4 regions of the Variovorax sp. V213 genome follow, and region 1 is predicted to be linked to each of the others. Evidence: predicted binding sites of a transcription regulator. Region 1 holds the regulator's gene; each other region holds the start of a gene.
The links. Region 1 encodes LexA, which represses DNA repair genes until DNA is damaged. Its sites were predicted from a motif close to ACTGTATNNNNATACAGT; they were not measured.
Positions count from the first base shown of each region.

Region 2: recA (recombinase RecA) is a predicted target of LexA. The motif match lies at 2,128-2,145, and genes of this name have one in related genera.
Region 3: ACAM55_RS22500 (ATP-dependent helicase) is a predicted target of LexA. The motif match lies at 1,938-1,955, and genes of this name have one in related genera.
Region 4: ACAM55_RS08010 (DNA topoisomerase IV subunit B) is a predicted target of LexA. The motif match lies at 2,325-2,342, and genes of this name have one in related genera.

Region 1 is NZ_AP028664.1:2,191,869-2,196,075, reverse strand. Features, by position in the region: gene kdsB (3-deoxy-manno-octulosonate cytidylyltransferase) at 1-352, shown strand, start outside; gene adk (adenylate kinase) at 488-1,144, shown strand; gene ACAM55_RS10440 (asparaginase) at 1,158-2,150, opposite strand; gene lexA (transcriptional repressor LexA) at 2,223-2,897, shown strand; gene ACAM55_RS10430 (hypothetical protein) at 3,036-3,407, shown strand; gene ACAM55_RS10425 (D-2-hydroxyacid dehydrogenase family protein) at 3,500-4,207, shown strand, end outside.
Region 2 is NZ_AP028664.1:5,283,113-5,287,319, reverse strand. Features, by position in the region: gene ACAM55_RS24970 (SRPBCC family protein) at 20-418, opposite strand; gene recX (recombination regulator RecX) at 426-896, opposite strand; gene recA (recombinase RecA) at 945-2,063, opposite strand; gene ACAM55_RS24955 (MarR family winged helix-turn-helix transcriptional regulator) at 2,210-2,695, shown strand; gene ACAM55_RS24950 (response regulator transcription factor) at 2,762-3,436, shown strand; gene ACAM55_RS24945 (sensor histidine kinase N-terminal domain-containing protein) at 3,475-4,207, shown strand, end outside.
Region 3 is NZ_AP028664.1:4,761,276-4,765,482, forward strand. Features, by position in the region: gene ACAM55_RS22500 (ATP-dependent helicase) at 1-1,925, opposite strand, end outside; gene corA (magnesium/cobalt transporter CorA) at 2,143-3,129, shown strand; gene ACAM55_RS22510 (5'-methylthioadenosine/adenosylhomocysteine nucleosidase) at 3,122-3,907, opposite strand; gene ACAM55_RS22515 (ABC transporter substrate-binding protein) at 3,911-4,207, opposite strand, start outside.
Region 4 is NZ_AP028664.1:1,651,694-1,655,900, forward strand. Features, by position in the region: gene dapA (4-hydroxy-tetrahydrodipicolinate synthase) at 1-84, opposite strand, end outside; gene ACAM55_RS07995 (class I SAM-dependent methyltransferase) at 206-775, opposite strand; gene ACAM55_RS08000 (hypothetical protein) at 781-921, opposite strand; gene ACAM55_RS08005 (MFS transporter) at 943-2,166, opposite strand; gene ACAM55_RS08010 (DNA topoisomerase IV subunit B) at 2,375-4,207, shown strand, end outside.

The DNA of each region.
Region 1 (4,207 bases):
CGTGGTGAAGGCCGTGCTCGACGCACAGGGCAACGCGCTCTACTTCAGCCGCGCACCCATTCCGTGGTGGCGCGACGGCTCCGCCGGTGGTGCGCCGCCGGGCGTGCTGCCCTCGCCTGCGCCGCTGCGCCATATCGGCATCTACGGATACCGCGCCGGTTTCGTGCGCAAGTTTCCTTCGCTCGCGTCCGCCCCCATCGAGGCCACCGAAGCGCTCGAACAATTGCGCGCGCTGTGGCATGGTCATCGCATCGCCGTGCATGTCAGCCAGGCCGCTCCCGGCCCGGGCATCGACACCCCGGAAGACCTCGCCCGCGTGCGCGCAGTCTTTGCAGCCCGGCCGGCACCCTGAGGCGCATTCACGCCCGTGGCGATTAACGGGAATTCTTCACGCTTACGCATGCTATCCTCGACGCAATTCCGCCTTGTACGGCTCTTGGGCCGGCGCTGGGCGCGACACAAGATCTAAGAACCGTCCGAGGACACCATGAGACTAATTTTGCTGGGCGCGCCCGGGGCGGGCAAAGGCACGCAAGCGGCTTTCATCTGCCAGAAGTACGGCATTCCTCAGATTTCGACCGGCGACATGCTGCGCGCCGCCGTCAAGGCCGGTACACCGCTCGGACAACAGGCCAAGGCCGTCATGGAATCGGGCGGCCTGGTGAGCGACGACCTGATCATCAATCTCGTGAAGGAACGCATCGCGCAACCCGATTGCGCCGATGGGTTCCTCTTCGACGGCTTCCCGCGCACCATTCCGCAGGCCGACGCCATGAAGGCAGCCGGCGTCAAGCTCGACTACGTGCTCGAAATCGACGTGCCGTTCGGCGACATCGTCGAACGCATGAGCGGCCGGCGCTCGCACCCGGCATCGGGCCGCACCTACCACGTGAAGTTCAACCCGCCGAAGGTGGAAGGCAAGGACGACGTCACGGGCGAAGACCTGATCCAACGCAAGGACGACGAGGAAGAAACCGTGCGCAAGCGGCTCGAGGTCTACAGCCAGCAGACGCGTCCGCTGGTCGACTACTACTCGGCCTGGGCCAAGGCCGATCCGGCCGCAGCGCCGAAGTACCGCGCCATCAAGGGCGTCGGCACGGTCGAAGAGATCACCCAGCGCGCCCTCGCCGCACTGAGCAGCTGAACGCGCGCCGCCATCAGGCGGCAGTGGCTTCGAGCAGCTCCAGCATCAAGGCGATGCGTGCCTTGACGGGCGTCAGGGCACCGGCGTCCCGCAGAAGATCATCGGCTCTTGGCAGGATGCGCCCGCTCGCGCAGCGCGTGGCGCGCAGCACGGCCACTCCCGCATCCTGGGCGCGGAGCGCGGCAGCCTCCAGCGCATGGTGCACCGTGCCATTGCCGGTCGCGGCCAAAACCAATCCTCGAATCGGCTCGGGCACGCCGGCTGCGCACTCCTGCAGCAGCAGGTCGACCATGGCGCCGCTCGCGCCGGCATGGCTGGTAACGATCTCGACCCTGGGCCAGCGCATTGCGGCGCCTGCCTTCATTACGGGAATCTTCGAAGCCCCGCTCACCGGCAATTGCGGCCAGTCGCGAAGAAGCCGCACCGCCCCCTCTTCCACATAGCCGATCGGGCCTGCATCGCCCGATGAAAACGCATCCGGGCGATAGGTGTGCGCTTTCTGCACATCCAGCGAACCGTGGACCGTGCCCGCGCAGACCACCGTCACGCCCTGCGCTCCCGGCGTGGCCGCAACGGCAATGGCATCGCGCACATTCTGCGGACCGTCGGGCGAAAGAGAGCTCGCGGGGCGCATGGCACAGGTCAGCACCACGGGCTTGCCAGGTGCAAGCACCGCCTGGAGAAAGTAGGCCGTCTCTTCGATGGTGTCGGTGCCATGCGTGATCACCACGCCCGCCACGTCGGCCTCGGACAGCCAGAACGCGCAGCGCTGCGCAAGTTGCAGCCAGACATCGAAGCCCATGTCCTTGCTGTCGAGCTGCGCCACCTGCTCGGCTTCGAGCGCCACGCCATCGGGCGCATCGACGCCGCCGAGCAAATCTGCCACGCCCACTTGCCCTGCGGTGTAGCCGATGTTGTCGCCGCCGTTGGCGGCGCGGCCCGCGATGGTGCCGCCGGTGCCCAGCACCACAACGCGACGCAGGCTGGACGAAAGGGAATTGACCATGCTTGCCAACTTTTAAAAACTGGTTAAAAATACAGGTACTGGATATTCAGCCAGTGCCGCAAGGAACCACATATGCAGTTCGCCGTGAAGCTTACCGCCCGCCAGCAGCAAATCCTGGACTTGATCCAGAGCGCCATCGCCCGTACCGGTGCTCCGCCCACGCGGGCCGAAATCGCCAGCGAGCTGGGCTTCAAGTCGGCCAATGCCGCCGAGGAGCACCTGCAGGCGCTGGCGCGCAAGGGCGTGATCGAACTCGTCAGCGGCACCTCGCGCGGCATTCGCCTGAAGGGCGACGCGCTGCGCTCGCTCAACGAGTCGCGCAACAACCAGTTTTCCCTTTCGCTGCCCGGCATGGCGCAGCTTGCGCTGCCGCTCATCGGCCGCGTCGCGGCGGGTTCGCCTATCCTCGCGCAAGAGCATGTCGACCAGACCTACTACGTCGAGAACACGCTGTTCCAGCGCCAGCCCGACTACCTGTTGAAGGTGCGCGGCATGTCCATGCGCGACGCCGGCATCATGGACGGCGACCTCCTGGCGGTGCAGGCCACCAAGGAAGCGCGCAACGGCCAGATCGTGGTGGCCCGCCTCGGCGACGAGGTCACGGTCAAGCGCCTCAAGCGCAACAAGCAGGTCATCGAGCTGCACGCCGAGAACCCCGACTACCCGACCATCGTGGTCCAGCCTGGCGAACCCTTCGAGATCGAAGGCTTGGCGGTCGGCCTCATCCGCAACACCATGCTGATGTAGGCCCTGCGGCCTGCCGAAAGCAGCACCCCATCCGGCCGCAACAGGTGGCGGGCGTATGGCGCAAAGTCGCCATCACCCTGTTGCGTCCCTTCAAAGAAATCCTGCCTGTGTTCAACCTCAGACTTTTTTGGAGTTCACATGGGAATCGCCCTCCTCACCATCGTTGATTTGTGGATGCCGCTGCAATCGCTGGCAAGCCGCCTGCTGCCGGCGCGCCGGCTCCGCCACCGCGACAATAGTGGTAGCGCGTCCGCAGGACTGCGCTACGTCGCGGTACGGCCGGCCTGCACGGCGCGGCCCCACGGCGCCGCGGCACCCAAGGCAGCGCAAGCACCCCGGCCGCTTCGCGTCATTCGCGTGGTCGACGGGCCCCAGGGCGAAAAGCGCAGCACCAATCGCATGGTGATCTCGGGGCGCATGGCCGACGTCTGCGCCGAACTCGACCGGCTGGCCGCGCTCGAGGCCATGGAAGCGGCCAGCACCGCACCACGCGCCACGCGCCTGCACTGAACCCGTGCAAGCCCCGGTGACCATGGCCCGGGGCGGGTATCCAAACGTTCACGCGCGCGTCATGCCAATGCTGCGAGGCACAATGGCACGCCATGAACATTGTGATCCTCGACGATTACCAGGACGCCGTGCGCAAGCTGCGCTGCGCCGCCAAGCTGGACGCGTACGCGGCCAAGGTCTACACCAATACGGTCAAGGGCATCGGCCAACTTTCGGTTCGCCTGAAGGATGCCGATGTGATCGTGCTGATACGGGAGCGCACCCACATCTCGCGCCAGCTGATCGAAAAGCTGCCCAAGCTCAAGCTCATTTCGCAGACCGGGCGCGTGGGTGGCCATATCGACGTCACGGCCTGCACCGAGCGGGGCGTGGCGGTGGCCGAGGGCACCGGCTCTCCCCAGGCGCCGGCCGAGCTGACCTGGGCACTCATCATGGCGGCCATGCGCCGCCTGCCGCAGTACATCAGCAACCTCAAGCACGGAGCGTGGCAGCAGTCGGGACTCAAATCGGCCTCGATGCCGCCCAATTTCGGGCTGGGTTCGGTGCTCAAGGGCAAGACGCTCTGCATCTGGGGCTATGGCCGCATCGGCCAGCTGGTGGCGCGCTACGGGCAGGCCTTCGGCATGCAGGTCGTCATCTGGGGCCGCGAGGCAAGCTGCGCCAAGGCCCGGTCCGACGGCTTCCAGGTGGCGCAGAACCGCCACGAGTTCTTTGCCGCCGCCGATGTGCTGTCGGTGCACCTTCGGCTCAACGAGGAAACCAGCGGCCTGGTCAAGCTCGAGGATCTTTCGCGCATGAAG
Region 2 (4,207 bases), 2.2 Mb from region 1:
CGGCAATGCGGCCGGCGATTCAGCCGGCTTCGAGCAGGCGCCGCAGCGACTGCAGGTCGCGCGCAATCCACCCGGCATCGCGCTCGAAGGCCGCATCGTCCATGTGCGGCTGGCGCAGCAGCGTGAACTGCAGCTCGCAGATGCCCGGCGCGATGCCGATCACGCGGAACGGCAGATAGATTTCGGGCACGCCTTCGGGCGCCACCCAGTGGTCGAGCACGCCGAATTCGTTGGCGGGTGCGAAGCGCAGGCGGGCTTCGCCGTCCGGCGTGGTGGCCACCCAATGATCGCCATGCGGGACCAAGGCGCTCTTGGCCAGGCCGCTGGCCCAGTCGGGCAGCCGCGCCGGGTCGGAAGCCAGCGCATAGGCGCGGCGCCAGTCGCAAGCCACGCGCTGCGTGACGACGCGGGACTGCACGGCACCTTCATTCGCTTGATTCGTCGTTGTCGGCATCGAAATCGCTCCTGAGTACCTTGGCCACCACGGCGCCCGAAAAGCCGCGCGCCAGCAGAAACCGCGTTTGCCTGGCGCGCTCCTTCGCATCGGCGGGCGGCGCGTCGAAACGGCGGCGCCAGAGGGCCGTGGCACGCTCCACTTCGGTATCTTGCAGGCTGGCCACGGCCGCCGCAATGGCGTCCGGCGCGATGCCCTTGGCCTGCAGCTCCTGCCGCACCCGCAAGGCGCCCGAGCGGGCGGCGCGCTGGTTCAGCACCGAGGCCACCACGCGCGGTTCGCTGATGAAATCCTTGGCGGCCAGCTCGTCGAGCGCGCGGGCCAGCGTGCCGGGTTCTTCTTCGTGCCTGGCCAGCTTGCGCTCCAGTTCCGCGCGCGAATGTTCGCGCTGGCTCAGGAGCCGCAATGCGCGGCCTTTGAGGGAGGGGGCACCGAAAGCCATGCCTGGTGGTCGCTCGCGCGGCCCCGCAGGAGGCCGCGCTGTACTTGCTTACTCGCCCTTGTCGGCCTTCTCTGTCTTGGCCGCCTTCGCGGGCTTCTCGGCTTTTTCGGTCGCGGGCGTATCGGCATCGGCCGCCAGCAGCGGAATGCCCAGCGACTCGCGCACCTTGTTCTCGATTTCGCGCGACAGCTCGGGGTTCTCGCGCAGGAATTCGCGGGCGTTGTCGCGGCCCTGGCCGATCTTTTCGCCGTTGTAGGCATACCAGGCTCCCGACTTGTCGAGGATCTTGGCGGTCACGCCCATGTCGATGATTTCGCCTTCGCGGCTGATGCCCTCGCCGAACAGGATGTCGAACTCGGCCGTCTTGAACGGAGGGCTGACCTTGTTCTTCACCACCTTGACCTTGGTTTCGTTGCCGATGGCCTCGTCGCCCTTCTTGATGGTGCCGATGCGGCGGATGTCCAGGCGCACCGAGGCGTAGAACTTCAGCGCATTGCCGCCGGTGGTGGTTTCGGGCGAGCCGAACATCACGCCGATCTTCATGCGGATCTGGTTGATGAAGATGACCATGCAGTTGGTCTTCTTGATGGTGGCGGTGAGCTTGCGCAGCGCCTGGCTCATCAGGCGGGCCTGCAGGCCAGGCAGCGAGTCGCCCATTTCGCCTTCGATTTCGGCCTTGGGCGTGAGGGCGGCGACCGAGTCGATGACGATCAGGTCGACGGCGCCCGAGCGCACCAGCGAGTCGACGATTTCGAGCGCCTGCTCGCCGGTGTCGGGCTGGCTGATCAGCAGGTCGGACAGGTTCACGCCGAGCTTCTGGGCGTACTGCACGTCGAGCGCATGCTCGGCGTCGACGAAGGCGCAGGTGCCGGCCTGCTTCTGCATGGCGGCGATGACCTGCAGCGTGAGCGTGGTCTTGCCCGAGGATTCCGGGCCGTAGATTTCGATGACGCGGCCGCGCGGCAGGCCGCCGACGCCCAGCGCGATGTCCAGGCCCAGCGAGCCGGTGGAGACCACCTGGATGTCCTCGAGCGCCTCGCCTTCGCCGAGCCGCATGATCGTGCCCTTGCCGAACTGCTTTTCGATCTGGGCCAACGCGGCCTGCAGGGCCTTGGCCTTTTCACTGTTGGCGACCGAGATGCTTGCGCCCTTGACGACTGCGTCCATGTGGAAATCTCCTTGAAAATCAACGGTTTGTGTCTGACTGCCATCCATCTGCTTTTAATCACAGGCTGGATGCTTGAACAGTAGTGTAGGGGTTGATTGATCTGAGTAAACCCATTTTTTGGTCAGTTTGCTTTACTATTTGGCGAATGGCCGACACCGCTTTTCCGACCGATCCCGACGCCTGGCGGCAAACCCATCTGGGCCGCCTGCTGGGCCACGCGATGCGCCGCTTCGACGAGCGGGTGCTCGAACTCATGGCGCACGACATCGACGTGCCACTGGCGCTGTCGAACCTTGCCGCCCGGGCCCAGGTAAGCGCCGCGCACGTCCACATCACGCGGCACCTGGCGCGCGAGGGTTCGCGCCTGACCGAGATGGCCGAGCGCGCCGGCATGACCAAGCAGGCCATGGGGGCGCTGGTGGACCAGTGCGAGGCCTGGGGCCTGGTCACGCGCGGGGCGGACCCGCTCGATGCGCGGGCGCGGCGGGTGCTTTTCACCGCCGATGGGCTGGCGTGGCTCGATGCCTTCCGCAGCGCGGTGACGCAGGCCGAGCGCGAATTCCGCGCCAGCGTCGGCAATGACGTGGCCACCGTGGTAACCATCGGCCTGGAAGCGTACACAGAGGGCTAGACTCGGCCGGGAGAGACATATGTGAACGTGGCGCCAGCGCGGCGCCCGAACGGCCGGAGGTGGCTCATGCGGATTCTGATTGCCGAAGACGACCAGGTGCTGGCCGATGCCCTGCTGCGCAGCCTGCGCACCTCGGGCGCGGCGGTCGACCACGTGGCGAACGGCTCGCAGGCCGATGCCGCGCTCATGACGCACAGCGAGTTCGACTTGCTGATCCTCGACCTCGGGTTGCCCAACCTCCATGGCATCGAGATCCTGAAGCGCCTGCGCGCACGCGGCTCGCAGCTGCCGGTGCTGGTGCTCACCGCGGCCGACAGCGTGGAAGAACGCGTCAAGGGCCTGGACCATGGCGCCGACGACTACATGGCCAAGCCCTTCAGCCTGCAGGAACTCGAGGCGCGCGTGCGGGCGCTGACCCGGCGCGGCATGGGTGCCACCAGCAACACGATCAAGCACGGCCCGCTGGTGTACGACCAGGCCGGCCGCGTGGCCACCATCGACGGCAAGATGGTCGAGCTCTCGGCGCGCGAACTCGGCCTGCTGGAAGTCCTGCTGCAGCGCGCCGGCCGCCTGGTCAGCAAGGACCAGCTGGTAGAGCGCCTGTGCGAATGGGGCGAGGAAGTGAGCCTGAACGCGATCGAGGTCTACATCCACCGCCTGCGCAAGAAGATCGAGAAGGGGCCGGTGCGCATCGCGACCGTTCGCGGCCTCGGCTACTGCCTGGAAAAAATCCAGCAATGATGCCCGGGCGTGCCCGGGGGCTTGGGAGACCGTAAGCCTTGAAACTGTTTCAGCGCGCCCAGCGCTCCCTGTTCGGCGAGATCCTCGACTGGATGCTCACGCCGCTGCTGCTGCTGGTGCCGGTGAGCATCGGCGTCACGTGGCTGGTGGCACAGGGCATTGCCAACGCGCCCTTCGATCGCGCGCTCGAATACAACGCGCAGACACTGGCGCGGCTGGTCACGGTGCAGCAGGGGCAGACGCAGTTCGTGCTGCCGCAGCCGGCGCGCGAGATCCTGCGGGCGGACGGCGCCGACCGCGTCTACTACCAGCTGCTCGACAGCCACGGCAAGCTGCTCAGCGGCGAGCCCGACGTGCCCCATCCCAACACCGACGAGCCGCCGGTCACGGGCGTGGTCCTGCTTCGCAACGGCGAAATGCGCGGCAAGCAGGTTCGCGTGGCCTCGCTCTGGCTGGCCGACGGCAACGACGAATCGGCCCCGGCCCTGCTGCAGGTGGCCGAGACGCGCGAGAAGCAGTCGGTGCTGGCCACCGAAATCATCAAGGGCGTGCTGCTGCCTCAGTTCGCCATCCTGCCGCTGGCCGTGCTGCTGATCTGGCTGGCGCTGGTGCGCGGCATCAAGCCGCTGTCAGTGGTGGAGGCGCGCATCCGCGAGCGGCGCCCGGGCGACCTGAGCCCGCTCGACGAATCGTCGGTGCCGCTCGAGGTGGTGCCGCTGGTGTCCTCGGTCAACGAGCTGCTCGACAAGCTCAACGATTCGATCCACACGC
Region 3 (4,207 bases), 2.6 Mb from region 1:
CGCTGCGGCACCAGCAGGTGCAGATGGTCGCGCGCGCGGGTCATCGCCACATAGAGCAGCCGCCTTTCCTCTTCGAGCTCGTGCGCGCCCTGCGCCACGTCGGCCGGCAGGCAGCCGTCGACCACGTTGAGCACATGCACGGAGTTCCATTCCTGCCCCTTGGCCGAGTGGATGGTGGAGAGGATGAGGTAGTCCTCGTCGAGCGAGGGCGGGCCCGGCCGATCGCTGGTGGCTTCAGGCGGATCGAGCGTGAGCTCGGTCAGGAAGCGCTCGCGCGAGGCGTAGCCCGACGCCAGCCGCGCCAGCTGCTCGACGTCGCCTCGCCGCACGCCGGAGGGGTCGTCGTAGAGCCGGTCCAGATGCGGCAGGTACCAGCGCACGGCCAGCTCCACGTCGGCCGGCCATGCGAGCCCGGGCGCGCACAGTGCCGCGTAGGCCTCGGCAAACACCGCCCATTCCGCGCGCGCGGCCGAGGGCGGCACGAACTCGCGCACCGCCGCCACCGGGTCGGCCGCCTGGTCCATGGCATCGAGCAGACGCGCGCCCGTGGCGGGGCCAATGCCCGGGATGAGCTGCGTGACGCGAAACCCAGCCATGCGCCCGCGCGGGTTTTCGGCGAAGCGCAGCACCGCGAGCAGGTCCTTCACATGCGAGGCCTCGAGGAACTTGAGGCCGCCGTATTTCACGAACGGGATGTTGCGGCGGGCCAGCTCGAGTTCGAGCGGCGCACTGTGCGTGGAAGCGCGAAACAGCACCGCCTGCGACTTGAGCGCCAGCCCGCCCTCGCGGTGCGCCAGCACCTTGTCAGCCACCCAGACCGCCTGCTGCGCCTCATCGGGCACCAGCACCAGTTGCGGCCTGCCCGCCGAGGGCTTGTCAGTCCAGAGGGTCTTGGCATGCCGCTCGGCGGCCTGTGCGATGACCCGGTTCGAGACGTCGAGGATCGGCTGCGTCGAGCGGTAGTTGCGCTCCAGCGTGACCACCCGCGCGGCCTGCGAAAACTGCAACGGAAAGTCGAGAATGTTACGCACCGTTGCGCCACGAAACGAGTAAATCGACTGCGCATCGTCGCCCACCACCGTCACGCCGCGGCCGTCAGGCTTGAGCGCGAGAAGAATCGAAGCCTGGAGCAGGTTGGTGTCCTGGTACTCGTCGACCAGCACGTGGTCGAAGCGCGCGCCGACCAGTTCGGCGAGCGCTGGCTCGGCCACCATGCCGGCCCAATAGAGCAGCAGGTCATCGTAGTCGAGCACGTTCTGCTGCTGCTTGGCCTCCACGTAGGCACCGAACAGGCGCTTGAGCTCGGCCTCCCACTCGGCACACCAGGGAAAAGCTTCGGCAAGCACATCGGCGAGCGGCGCGCGCGTGTTGACGCAGCGCGAGTAGATCGCGAGGCAGGTGCCCTTGCGCGGAAACCGGTTCACGCTCGACGACAGGCCGAGTTCATGCCGCACCAGGCCCATCAGGTCCTCGCCGTCGCCGCGGTCGTGGATCGTGAAGTGGTCGTCGAGGCCGATTTGCGCGGCGTACTCGCGCAGCAGGCGCGCCCCGATGCCGTGGAAGGTGCCGGCCCATGGCAACGCGGGCGGCTTTTCTGATTTGAGCCCGAGGACGCGCGCCAGCACCTGGCCCGCGCGGCGCTCCATTTCAAGCGCCGCGCGGCGCGAGAAGGTCAGGAGCAGCAGGCGCTGCGGATCGACGCCGCCGGCAATCAGGTGCGCCACCCTGTGTGCCAGCGTGCTGGTCTTGCCGGAGCCCGCGCCGGCAATCACCAGCAGCGGGCGCTCGTCACACCCGGTGACCGAGCCCACGCCGTGTTCGACCGCAGCGCGCTGCTCGTCGTTGAGCGCGCAGAGCGCCGCGGACAGGCGCTCGGCCTGGGTGGCACCGGGGGCGGAAAGAACGGGGAGCGCAGCGGTCTGCATGGCCGCAACTTTACTGTATGTCCATCCAGATCGGCAGCCTCCCGTCACATGGCCGATGACATAATCGCGCCTCGCTGCAACTGGAGACCGCACCTTGGAAACCGCCCCGTCTCGGCAGCTTTCAACTCCCCTCTGACGCCTTGCCTGCGCGGGGCCGGGAATTGAAAGCGCCCCTTCCCTCGCCCCATCGCCTCAGCCATTTCACGGGAGTGAGCCCATGCTCAATATCTTTACGCTCGCCAACGGCCGCCTCGTCCAGGAAGAGATCGAAGCGCTCGAGGAGCTTTCCAAGTTCCAGCCGATCTGGGTCGACCTCGAATCGCCCACCCTCGAAGAGAAGCGCTGGATCAAGCAGTACTACGGCCTCTCGATTCCCGAAGACGCGATGGACGAGGACATCGAGGAGTCGGCCCGCTTCTATGAAGAAGACAACGGCGAGCTGCACATCCGCTCCGACTTCCTGATCGACGACGACGAAGACCCGCGTTCGGTGCGCGTGGCGTTCATCCTGAACCAGCACAACACCGAACTGCGCAGCCGCGGCGTGCTGTTCTCGATCCACGATGAAGACGTGCCCGTGTTCCGCCTGCTGCGCATGCGCGCGCGCCGCGCGCCGGGACTCATCGAGGACGCGAAGGAAGTGCTGCTCAAGCTGTTCGATGCCGACGCCGAATACTCCGCCGACACGCTCGAGAACATCTACGACGAACTCGAAGTTGCCGGCAAGAAGGTGCTCGAAGGCAACGTCAGCGACGAACTGGCCGGCGAAGTGCTGGCGGCGATCGCGCGCCAGGAAGACTTGAACGGCCGCATCCGCCGCAACGTGATGGACACGCGCCGCGCGGTGAGCTTCATGATGCGCAGCCGCATGCTCAACGCCGAGCAGTTCGAGGAGGCGCGGCAGATCCTGCGCGACATCGAATCGCTGGACAACCACACGGCTTTCCTGTTCGACAAGATCAACTTCCTGATGGATGCGACCGTCGGTTTCATCAACATCAACCAGAACAAGACCATCAAGATCTTCTCGGTGGCCAGCGTGGCGCTGCTGCCGCCCACGCTGATCGCGAGCATCTACGGCATGAACTTCAAGCTCATGCCCGAGCTCGACTGGTCGCTGGGCTATCCGTATGCGCTGGCGCTGATGGCGGCGAGCGCGCTGGTGCCGATGTGGTACTTCCGCCGGCGCGGCTGGCTCAAGTAGCAGCAGGCGTTTCGGAAGAAGGCAGCGTGGCCAGCCACGCATCGACCAAAGCCAGGCTGTAGCGGCTCGCCACCTCGACGACGAAGCGCGCGAAGTCGCCATGCGCGGCATCGTCGGCCCGGTCCGAGATGGTCCGCATCGCCGCAAAGGGCACGCCGTAGTCGTGGCACACCTGCGCCACCGCCGCGCCCTCCATCTCGACCGCGAGCGCATCGGGCAGATTGCGCCGCAAGGCATCGCTTTCGGCCGCCGTCGAGACGAAGCGATCGCCGCTCACCAGCAAGCCCCGATGCACCTTCGGCGACCGGAGGCCGAACTCATCGACGGCCTTCTGCCCCAGCAACGCCACCGGATCGCGCAGCGTCTCTTCGGCAACGGCCGCCAATGCATCACCGATCGCAGTGTCGGCCGCGAAGCGCGAAAGACCCATCAGCGGCACTTCGTACTTCGGAAAGATCGGCGAAGCATCGAGGTCGTGCTGCAGCAGTTCCGACGCGACCACCACGTCGCCGACACTCACGCCCGGCGCGAGCCCGCCCGCAACGCCGGTGAACACGATGGCCCGCACGCCGAAGCGTTCGAGCAGCACCGTGGCCGTCACCGCCGCCGCGACCTTTCCGATGCGCGAAAGCACCGCGACCACCGGTTGGCCGTGCAGATGGCCGACCCAGAAGTCGCGCCCCGCGACGCGCACGCGTTGTTCGTCCGGCATCTGCGCGAGGAGCGCGCTGAGCTCCTCGTGCATTGCAGAGACGATGGCGACCGGTGCTTCACTCATCGGCTACTTGATGTCGACGCCATAGAAGGTGTGGCGGCCGAACGGACTGAGCTTGAAGTCGACGACCTCCTTGCGCACCGGCTTCAGCTGCACCGCATGCGCGATGGTGAACCACGGCGCCTGCTCCTTGAAGATGACTTGCGCCTTCTTGTAGAGCGCATCGCGGTCAGCCTGCTTGGTGGTGCTCTTGGCCTTCAGCACGAGGTCTTCGTACGGCTGGTAGCAGAACTTGGAGATGTTGCTGCCGCTCGCCGATTTGGCAGAGGCGCAGCCCAGCAGCGTATAGAGGAAATTGTCCGG
Region 4 (4,207 bases), 540 kb from region 1:
GCCGAGGCAGTCGGTGCCTTCGTCGATGTGCCAATCGATCAGCCGGCGCAGGGCGGGATAGTCGACACTGCCGTCGTCGTGCATCGGCGTGACGAGAGCGACGATGCTGCCTGTCAGTTGCTCCAAGGGGGAATCTCTCTGTCGGTGGACGAAAGCGCCGATTCTACTTACTCCGTGGTCGGGGGAAACCGGCCCCCCGGTGGGGTCAGTTTCCCCGCAGCGGATGGCGTGCAGGCTGGCCCGAACCGGCCTCGCCGGCACGGACGGCCGCAATGCGCTGAACGAAGCGCGGCGGCTCGGCAAGAAAGCCGTCTTCATAGGCCACCACGCGCAGTTCCCGGCAGGCGGCCAGCAGTTCGCCGGGCTGCAGGAGGAAGTCCGGGCGCGAGGGCTTGCCCACGCTTTCGTTTCCGGCGGCAAAGGTCTCGTAGAGCAGCACGCCACCCGGCGCGACTGCGGCCACGATGTCCGCCATGCGCGGCCGCCACAGGTAGTTGGTCACGACCACCGCGCCGAAAGCCTCGCCGGCGAAAGGCCAGGGGCCGGACTCGATGTCGGCGGTCAGGGTATGGCCGAAGGCACTTGCGGCCTGGGTGGCTTCCGGTGAGCGATCGACGCCGGTGACCGCATGCCCGCGCCCCGCGAACCATTGCATGTGCCGTCCCTGGCCGCAGGCCACGTCGAGCACGGTGGCGCCGGGCGCGAGCAGGTGCGACCACTTCACGATCCATTCCGAGGGTGCCAGCCCGGCGTGCGGGTTTGCCATGTCTTTCATGGCGATCAGAAGCAGGACCAGACCTGGTCGACCAGCGTCACGAGAAAACCCGGCTGAACGTAGAGCGCGAAAACCCCGCCCAGCGCCGCCAGCGCGCCGGCCAGCCAGCCGGCATGCACGAGGCGATGGCGCAACTGCGCAGTCATATGGGTTGCCATTCTCCGCCGTCAGCCGGGCACGACGGCCGGCCGGACGCCGCGCCCGATGGCGCCTTCCTTGACCGGCAGGTTGATCAGCGCCGCGAACACGCCCAGGGCAATCGCGATGTACCAGACGATGTCGTAGCTGCCCGTGGTGTCGTACAGGTAGCCGCCGAGCCAGACGCCGATGAACGATCCGACCTGGTGGCTCAGGAACACAAAGCCGCTGAGCATCGACAAATGGGCGACCCCGAAGATGCCCGCGATGATCGCGTTGGTGGCGGGCACGGTCGAAAGCCAGAGAAAGCCCATGGCCGCAGAGAACACATACACACTGAGCGGCGAGATCGGCACCAGCAGAAACAGCACGATCGAGACCGCCCGCGCAAGGTAGATGGCCGCCAGGATCTTGCGCTTGGCCAGCTTCTGCCCCAGCAGCCCGACCGTGTAGGTGCCGAACACGTTGAAAAGCCCGATCAGCGCCAGCGCGTAGCCCGCCACGTCGGCCGCCAGGCGCTGGTCGCGCAGGTAGGTCGGCATGTGGATGCCGATGAACGCAAGCTGGAAGCCGCAGACGAAGTAGCCGGCCATCAGCAGGCCGAAGCTCGGGTAGCGGAAGGCCTCGCCCACAGCCTGCAGCACGGATTGCTCGCGGTGTCCGGCCAGCGCCCCGCGCTGCGGTTCGCGCAGGCCGAAGGCCAGCGGCACGATCACCAGCGCCAGCACCGCCACCACCGCCAGCGCGGTCTGCCAGCCCAGGTGGCCGATCAAGCGGCCCTCGATGGGCGCCATCAGGAACTGGCCGAACGAGCCGGCCGCCGCCGCCACGCCCATGGCCCACGAGCGCCGCTCGGCCGGAATCTGGCGCCCGATCACGCCGTAGACGACCGCATAGGTCGTGCCCGCCTGCGCCGCGCCGATCAGCACGCCGGCGCTGAGCGTGAACAGCAGCGGCGTGGGCGAATACGCCATGCCCAGCAGGCCCAGCGCATAGAACGCCGTGCCCGCGACCAGGACCCGGAAGGCGCCGAAGCGGTCGGCCACCATGCCCGCGAACACGCCGAAGATGCCCCACGACAGATTCTGCACGGCCAGCGCGAACGAGAAGGTCTGGCGCGTCCAGTCCTGCGCCTGCGTGATCGGCTGCAGCCAGAGGCCAAAGCCGTGTCGGATGCCCATCGAAAGCGTGACGATCATGGCGCCGCAGATCAGCACCTGCTTGATCGAGAGAGTGGGAGCGGAGGCTTGCATGGCGTCGAATGTAGCGACTTGCGTCCTCTGGCAGGCGGAGGGGCGTCGCGTCATTGATGATTTATAGCCACGGCTTTGATGCGCCCCGGGCATCAAAGCAGACCGGCACCGTGAACGCCTCGAAATTCGACGGCATGAAGGAGCGGCCGGGCGATGTTCCTGTATGGGTATCCAGTCATTTCGGTTCGACTGACTACAATCCGCCCCCATGGCGACTCCCCCCAAGACTCCCCCCAGTTCATCGTCCGCGTCCTCCGGGTACTCGGAAGGTTCCATCCGCGTGCTCAAGGGCCTCGAGCCCGTGAAGCAGCGCCCGGGCATGTACACCCGGACCGACAACCCCCTGCACATCATCCAGGAAGTGCTCGACAACGCCGCCGACGAGGCGCTGGCGGGCTACGGCAAGAAGATCAAGGTCACGCTGCACGCCGACAACTCGGTCAGCATCGAAGACGACGGCCGCGGCATTCCGTTCGGCCTGCACCCCGAAGAAAAGGCCCCGGTGGTCGAGCTGGTGTTCACCCGCCTGCACGCGGGCGGCAAGTTCGACAAGGGCTCGGGCGGCGCCTACAGCTTCTCGGGCGGCCTGCACGGCGTGGGCGTGTCGGTGACCAATGCGCTTTCCAAGCGGCTTGAAGTCGTCTCGCACCGCGAAGGCTCCGTGGCCAGGCTGGCCTTCAGCGCCGGCGACGTGGTCGAGGCGCTCGAAATCCGCAAGCTCGAAGCCGGCGAGCGCCGCCAGGGCACCACGGTGCGCGCCTGGCCCGACGCCAAGTACTTCGAGACCGCCGCATTGCCGATGGGCGAGCTCACGCACCTGCTGCGCAGCAAGGCCGTGCTGATGCCCGGCGTGAGCGTCACGCTCACTGTCGAGAAGACCAAGGAAACGCAGCAGTGGCTCTACAAGGGCGGCCTGAGCGACTACCTGATGCAGACGCTCAACGGCGACCCGGTGATCCCGCTGTTCGAAGGCAGCGGCCATGCCGACAAGAACGCGGACAACTTCGCCGAAGGCGAGGGCGCCGACTGGTGCGTGGCCTTCACCGAAGACGGCCAGCCGGTGCGCGAGAGCTACGTCAACCTGATTCCCACCAGCGCCGGCGGCACGCACGAAAGCGGCCTGCGCGACGGCCTCTTCACGGCGGTGAAGGGCTTCATCGAGCTGCATTCGCTGCTGCCCAAGGGCGTGAAGCTGTTGCCCGAAGACGTGTTCGCGCGCGCCTCGTATGTGCTGAGTGCCAAGGTGCTCGACCCGCAGTTCCAGGGCCAGATCAAGGAACGGCTCAACTCGCGCGATGCGGTGCGGCTGGTGTCGAGCTTCGTGCGCCCCGCGCTCGAGCTGTGGCTCAACCAGCACGTCGACTACGGCAGGAAGCTCGCCGAACTGGCGATCAAGGCCGCCCAGACGCGCCAGCGCGCCGGCCAGAAGGTCGAGAAGCGCAAGGGCTCCGGCGTGGCCGTGCTGCCGGGCAAGCTGACCGATTGCGAGAGCAAGGACATCAGCCACAACGAAGTCTTCCTGGTCGAGGGCGACTCGGCCGGCGGCAGCGCCAAGATGGGCCGCGACAAGGAAAGCCAGGCCATCCTGCCGCTGCGCGGCAAGGTGCTGAACACCTGGGAAGTCGAGCGCGACCGGCTCTTTGCCAACACCGAAATCCACGACATCTCGGTGGCCGTGGGCGTCGATCCGCACGGCCCCAGCGACTCGCCCGACATGAGCGGCCTGCGCTACGGCAAGATCTGCATCCTTTCCGATGCCGACGTGGACGGCTCGCACATCCAGGTGCTGCTGCTCACGCTGTTCTTCCGGCACTTTCCGAAACTCATCGAAGCCGGCCATGTGTATGTCGCAAAGCCGCCACTCTTTCGCGTCGACGCCCCGGCGCGCGGCAAGAAGCCGGCCTCCAAGGTCTATGCGCTCGACGAGGGCGAATTGACCGCCACGCTCGACAAATTGCGCAAAGATGGCGTGCGCGAAGGCGCCTGGAGCATCAGCCGCTTCAAGGGCCTGGGTGAAATGAGCGCGGAACAATTGTGGGAA